DNA from 2 places in the Billgrantia sp. C5P2 genome. Region 1 is predicted to be linked to the other one. Evidence: predicted binding sites of a transcription regulator. Region 1 holds the regulator's gene; the other holds the start of a gene.
The links. The regulator LexA, encoded in region 1, represses DNA repair genes until DNA is damaged. The targets are predictions, from matches to a motif close to TACTGTNTANNTANACAGTA.
Positions count from the first base shown of each region.

Region 2: recA (recombinase RecA) is a predicted target of LexA. The motif match lies at 1,371-1,390, and genes of this name have one in related genera.

Region 1 covers NZ_CM128542.1:2,517,955-2,521,365, forward strand. Annotated here, with positions in the region: gene nagZ (beta-N-acetylhexosaminidase) at 1-235, opposite strand, end outside; gene ACRWQA_RS11560 (L,D-transpeptidase) at 358-876, opposite strand; gene ACRWQA_RS11565 (TetR/AcrR family transcriptional regulator) at 878-1,546, opposite strand; gene lexA (transcriptional repressor LexA) at 1,743-2,390, shown strand; gene dinB (DNA polymerase IV) at 2,532-3,411, shown strand, end outside.
Region 2 covers NZ_CM128542.1:4,019,203-4,022,613, reverse strand. Annotated here, with positions in the region: gene mutS (DNA mismatch repair protein MutS) at 1-560, opposite strand, end outside; gene ACRWQA_RS18670 (CinA family protein) at 808-1,320, shown strand; gene recA (recombinase RecA) at 1,469-2,533, shown strand; gene ACRWQA_RS18660 (regulatory protein RecX) at 2,537-3,016, shown strand; gene alaS (alanine--tRNA ligase) at 3,191-3,411, shown strand, end outside.

The sequences.
Region 1 (3,411 bases):
TCACTCCTTCACGGAGCCGCTGAACCCGGCCACCTTCCTGGTCGATGGCCAGCAGCAGTTCGGGGCGAACGCGCCGAATGCTATCGCACAACTCCCGCACTTGCCGCGCATGCTCTACATTGCGGCCGAACAGGATGACACCTCCCACCTCGGGACGCTTGAGCAGCGCGCGCTCTTCTTTGCGTAATGCGGTGCCTTCCAGATCGAGCATCACCGGGCCAAGGGTCTGGGTCATGTTCGGTGTCCTTGGGGCATGAAAGGGAGCTGATTCTAGACTAAAGCCGCCTACGGCAACAGCCATCCATGACACACCTGAACCGAACCTCAGTGGAACCGGCATGCCTGCGCCTTATCTCGTCATTCGTGCAGCCAGACGGGCGTGCCGGGCAGTGCCAGTGCGAAGACCTCCAGCAGTGCCTCGTCACGCATGCGGATACAGCCATGTGAACGAGCCTCACCCATCGGCTGATCCGGCGGTGTGCCGTGTAGATAGATATAGCGCCTCTGTGAGTCGACGTCGCCGCCACGATTGAAATCACGCTCGAGCCCGCACAGCCAGAGGATGCGAGTCAGGATCCAGTCGCGCCCCGGGTGAGCGGCCGCCAGCGCCGCGCTGTAGATCTCGCCGGTGGGGCGCCGGCCCCGAAACACCGTGCCAGCCGGCTGACCGCCGCCGATCGCCGCTCGCACGTAATGCCAGCCCAACGGCGTGCAACCGCTGCCCTCTTGCTGGCCCGTTCCCGCCAGTGCCGTCGACACCGGCCACTCCGCCAGGGGGCGCTCGCCTTGCCACTGGACGAGGCACTGGCGACCGACATCGATCTCGAACCAGTCCCCATCCCGGGGCGGTAAAGCGTCCAGCCGAGGGGTGCGCATATCAGCTCGCCTTGGCCGGCTGCATGGCGGGAGGCGGAGGCAAAGGAGCGTTCATGGCAGCTACCACCACGGGACGCAGACGACGTATCAGGTCGCGCACCGAGACGTGCTCATGGTAGTCCTTCTCCGCAATGTCACGCAGTGCATCGAGGCCGGACAGTGTGAAGATAACCGTGCCGAGGACGAAATGCAGGCGCCAGAACCGCTCGGCATCGGGCAACTCCGGGGTGGCGAGTCGCACCAGCTCGGTAAAGCGAGTGAAGACGCTGCCGTACTCCTCCTGGATATGGCGGCGCAGATGCCCCTGGGCCTGGCTGTAAGCCAACCCCAACAGTTTCATGAAAACCTTGAGGCTATGTTTCTCGGCGGGCACTTCGAGCACGGTGCGTGCCATGGTCTCAAGTAGTTCCTCCAGCGGAATGACACCGCCCGCGTGGCGTGCTTCGAGTTCATCGAGGGCATGATGAAAACGCACGGTGAAGGGATCGAGATAGCGCGAGAAGACCGCCTGTATCAGTGCCTTCTTCGAGCCGAAGTGATAGTTGACCGCGGCGAGGTTGACGCGAGCCTTGCTGGTGATGGTGCGCAGCGAGGTCTCGGCGAAGCCGCGCTCGGCGAACAACACCTCTGCGGTGTCGAGAATGCGCGTGACGGTATCGGTTTGGGCCATGATCAGTTTCCACTGAAAACATCTGTTTTAAACATTACAAAAGTCTACGACATTACGCTTTATCCCTCAACATATGGCGTTCCAGATTCGTTTTAAACATCTTCTGAGCGACTGCCGAGGCGGAACATCACCTTTTACTGTATGGGCTTCCATGCTGTATACTTGACCAATACGGCAGTCGCCACTGGAGTTCGCCATGACACGCCCACTGACCTCGCGCCAGCAGAACGTTTATGACTTCATCGTCAAGACCATGAACGAACTCGGCTATCCGCCAACCCGTGCAGAAATCGCCCGAGCGCTGGGCTTTCGTTCGCCCAATGCCGCCGAGGAACATCTGCGCGCACTGGAGCGCAAGGGCGTGATACGGGTGATTCGTGGCACCTCGCGCGGTATTCGCCTGCCGGCTCAGGAGGTCGATAGCACCCTCAGTGAGCCAGGCAACGAGGGACTGCCCATCATCGGCGAAGTGGCTGCCGGCAGCCCTGTTCTTGCCGCCGAGCACATCGATCGCTATTGCCCCCTGCCCCCGGACTTCTTCACCCCTCGCGCCGACTACCTGCTCAGGGTACGTGGCCTGTCGATGAAGGATGCCGGCATCCTCGAAGGCGACCTGCTGGCGGTACATCGCACCGATCGCGTACGCGACGGCCAGATAGTGGTGGCGCGCCTGGAGGACGAAGTCACGGTCAAGCGCTTCCACCGCCAGGGGCACCATGTGGTGCTGGAAGCCGAGAACGCCGATTTTGCGCCCATCGAGGTGGATCTGCGTCATCAAGAGTTGGAGATCGAGGGTATCGGGGTGGGAGTTATACGCGGCGGCAGCGGCCAAGCTTTGGGTTGATCGCTTCCTGAACTCGACCATACGGCGTTGGAGCTCTCCTCGGAATGCTCATTGACTACAGTCAACTCCGCTTCCTCGTCGAGCTCCGCCTTGTCTGGTCGTCGCTCAGAAAGCGCTCTAGCTGAGCGGAACGACGCCCCCATGAGCCGCAAGATCCTGCATGCCGATTGCGATTGCTTCTACGCCGCGGTGGAGATGCGCGACAACCCCTCTCTCCGTGAGGTGCCGCTGGCGATCGGCGGCAGCGCCGAGGGGCGCGGGGTCATTGCCACCTGCAACTACCCTGCCCGTGCTTACGGCATTCATTCCGCCATGCCGACGGCGCGGGCGCTGCGCCTGTGCCCTCACCTCACTCTGTTGCCCGGCGACTTCGACCGTTACCGCGAGGCTTCACGGCAGCTGCTGGCGATCTTTCACGAGCTGACGCCGCTGGTGGAGCCGCTGTCGCTGGACGAGGCTTTCCTCGACGTCACCGACGTGACCCGCTTTTCGGGCAGTGCCACCTGGATGGCACGCTGGCTGAAGGAGGAGTGCTTCAAGCGGGTGGGTATCACCGTCTCGGTGGGCGCCGCCCCGGCGAAATTCCTGGCCAAGATTGCCAGCGACTGGGAGAAGCCGGACGGCCTTACCGTCATCGCCCCCTCGCAGGTAGACGACTTCCTGCGCGAGCTTCCAGTCACGAAGCTGCACGGCGTTGGTCCGGCCACGGCCAAGCGTCTGCAGACCCTGGAGATCGCCACCTGTGACGATCTGCAGCGCATTCCACTGGAGCGCCTGCTGCAGGAGTTCGGCAAGTTCGGACGACGCCTGTTCGAGCTGGCACGGGGCATCGACGACCGGCCGGTGCGCATCGAGCGCGAGCGAAAGTCGGTGAGCGTGGAGACCACCTTCGCCACCGACCTGCCCGACCTGGCGCACTGCCACACTCAGCTGTCGCCGCTGTGCGAACGCCTCGAGGCGCGCCTGGCTCGTCATGGCCACCCCCCGATCGCCGGCACCTTCGTCAAGGTGCGCTTCGACG
Region 2 (3,411 bases), 1.5 Mb from region 1:
GAGAGGCTGTCCGGCACCAGCAGCTCGGCGGGGTCGAGGCGCTGGAGCTCGGCGAGCATGTCGCCTTCGCCTTCCACCTCGAGCACGCTGAATCGGCCGCTGGAGAGTTCCAGCCAGGCGACACCCCAGCAGTCGCCGGCCGGGTGCACGGCCACCAGCAGGTTGTCGCGGCGGGCATCGAGAAGCGCCTCGTCGTAGAGCGTACCGGGCGTGACGATGCGTACCACCTTGCGCTCCACCGGCCCCTTGCTGGTCGCCGGGTCGCCGAACTGCTCGCAGATCGCTACCGACTCGCCGGCCTTCACCAGGCGCGCGAGATAGCCCTCGGCGCTGTGGTAGGGCACGCCGGCCATGGGGATCGGCTTGCCGGCGGACTGGCCGCGCTGGGTCAGGGTGATGTCGAGCAGGGCGGCGGCGCGCTTGGCGTCGTCGAAGAACAGCTCGTAGAAATCGCCCATGCGATAGAACAGCAGCACATCGGGGTGCTCGCGCTTGATCCTGAGGTACTGGGCCATCATCGGGGTATGGCTCGGCACGTCTGTCTTGACCGCGTCGTTCATGCTTTCTCAGCTGGCTCGTCGGTTGTGCGGGGCAGGAGAGGGCAAGGTTACCACGCACGGCCCATGGTCGACATGTCGAAACGGCCCTCTCCCGGCTGCGCTTTCCCGGCAGCGGCCAATGGGGAGTTGCCGCGGTCGTTTACCACCCCCTGCCTGTACCGAGGGGAAGGATGCGCTATGGTAGCAGGCAGTTGCAGGACACGCGGCTGATACCTATCGCCGACCCTCTCGAACAAGGAGCGATACCATGCCTCATAGCGCTTCCAGCCTGGCCAACCTCGATCTTGCCACACTCGCCGAACGGCTCGGGCGGCGCTGTCGCGAGCGTGGTGTGAGCGTCACGGCCGCCGAGTCGTGTACCGGCGGCGGGGTGGCCAGTGCGATCACCTCGGTGGCCGGCAGCTCGGACTACTTCGAGACCGGCTACGTCACCTACTCCAATGCCGCCAAGGCGCGCCTGCTGGGTGTTCCCGAGGCGCTGATCGCCCAGCATGGCGCCGTCAGCCAGGCGGTGGTGGAGGCCATGGTCGCGGGCGCCTGCCGTGACAGCGGGGCCAAGCTCGGCGTGGCGATCAGCGGCGTGGCCGGGCCCGATGGCGGGACGCCGGATAAACCGGTGGGTACCGTATGGCTGGCCTGGGGCAGCGAGACGCACCAGCAGGCCGAGCGTTTCCAGTTTCCCGGCGACCGCCGCGCAGTGCGCGAACGGGCAGTGCGCGAGGCCATCGTCGGGTTGATTCGCTACCTCGAGGCCGGCTAGGCGATCGTATTCATCGAGTGGCTAGTCGCGCGGCGAATTTTTCGTCATACTACTGTCCAACCATACAGTGTCCAGGCGAGCTCCCCGTCGGCAGCCCGCCATCCATTTTGCACCTGCAAGCGTCAGCGTGTTCTGCGAGGAGAGCCTCATGGCACAGGATGAAAACCGTTCCAAGGCATTGAATGCCGCCCTTTCCCAGATCGAGCGCCAGTTCGGCAAGGGTACCGTGATGCGCCTGGGCGATACGCCGCGGGTGGTGATGCCGTCGGTGTCCACCGGCTCGCTGGGGCTCGACATCGCGCTCGGTATCGGTGGCCTGCCCTACGGCCGCGTGGTGGAGATCTTCGGTCCGGAATCCTCGGGCAAGACCACCCTGACCCTGTCAGTCATCGCCCAGGCCCAGAAGCAGGGTAAGACCTGCGCCTTCATCGACGCCGAGCACGCGCTCGACCCGAGCTATGCCGAAAAGCTCGGCGTCAACCTCGACGATCTGCTGGTCTCGCAGCCGGATACCGGCGAGCAGGCGCTGGAGATCTGCGACATGCTGGTGCGCTCCGGTGGTGTCGACGTGATCATCATCGACTCGGTGGCGGCCCTCACCCCGCGCGCCGAGATCGAGGGCGAGATGGGCGACTCCCACGTCGGCCTGCAGGCGCGCCTGATGTCCCAGGCGCTGCGCAAGATCACCGGTCACATCAAGAACGCCAACTGCATGGTGGTGTTCATCAACCAGATCCGCATGAAGATCGGCGTGATGTTCGGTAGCCCCGAGACCACCACCGGCGGCAATGCGCTCAAGTTCTACGCCAGCGTGCGCCTGGACATCCGGCGCACCGGCTCGGTGAAGCAGGGCGACGAGGTCACCGGCAACGAGACCCGCGTCAAGGTGGTGAAGAACAAGGTGGCCCCGCCGTTCCGCCAGGCCGAGTTCCAGATCCTCTACGGCAAGGGCATCTACCACGCCGGCGAAGTGGTCGACCTGGGCGTGCAGTGCAACCTGATCGACAAGGCCGGTGCCTGGTACAGCTACAAGGGCAACAAGATCGGCCAGGGCAAGGCCAACGCCGCCCAGTTCCTCGAGGACAACCCGGCGGTGATGGAGGAGATCGAGAGCCAGATCCGCGGCCAGCTACTGGCGACGGTGGCGCCCAAGGAGGAGGAGGCCGGTGAGCCGGTCGCCGTCGAAGCCGAGCGCGAGGACGACCTGCTCTAAGCCATGCCTGCCTTGCCCGAAGCGCGTGCGTCGTCCCCGCGGGACGACGCCATCCGCCTGCTGGCCCGGCGCGAGTACTCCCGCGCCGAGCTGGCGCAGCGGTTGGCAGCCCGAGCCCACTCCCCGGAAGCGATCGATGCCAGTCTCGACGAGCTGGCCGGCGAAGGGCTGCAGTCCGATGCCCGTTTTGCCGAGAGCTTCCTGCGTTCCCGCGTGATGCGAGGCCAGGGGCCGCTCAAGGTGCGTGCCGAACTCGAGCGGCGCGGCCTCGAGCGCTCCCTGATCGCCAAGACCCTGGCCGAAGCCGAACAGGCAGGCGAAGTCGACTGGTTCGAGCTGGCCACCGAAGTGCTGGCCCGGCGCTTCACCCACTCCGGCGACTCCCCCCGCGAGCGTGCCCGCCGCGAGCGCTTCCTGGCTTCTCGAGGCTTCGGTTTCGAGCAGATCCGCCATGCGCTGGAGCGACTCGATTCAGTCGACTGATCCCGCCATGTGCGACTCCCCTTTAGTCGCTTGACAACTGCGTTATAATGCATCCCTTTGCGAACGCCCCTGGGTGGCGCTCCTGACACACAGCGCTTGCGTTTCTCGGCCAGGATCGACGGTCCGAAACGCGCCTGCCCGTCGGGTGACCACGCTCATCGCCACGGATATGCCATGAAAAGCGCAGATATCAGACAGGCCTTTCTGAGTTACTTCGAAGAGCACGGCCACACCGTCGTACCATCGAGTTCCCTGGTGCCGGGCAACGACCCGACGCTGCTGTTCACCAATGCCGGCATGGTGCCGTTCAAGGACGTCTTCCTCGGCCGCGACCCGCGCCCCTACGTGCGCGCCACCTCATCCCAGCGCTGCGTGCGTGCCGGCGGCAAGCACAA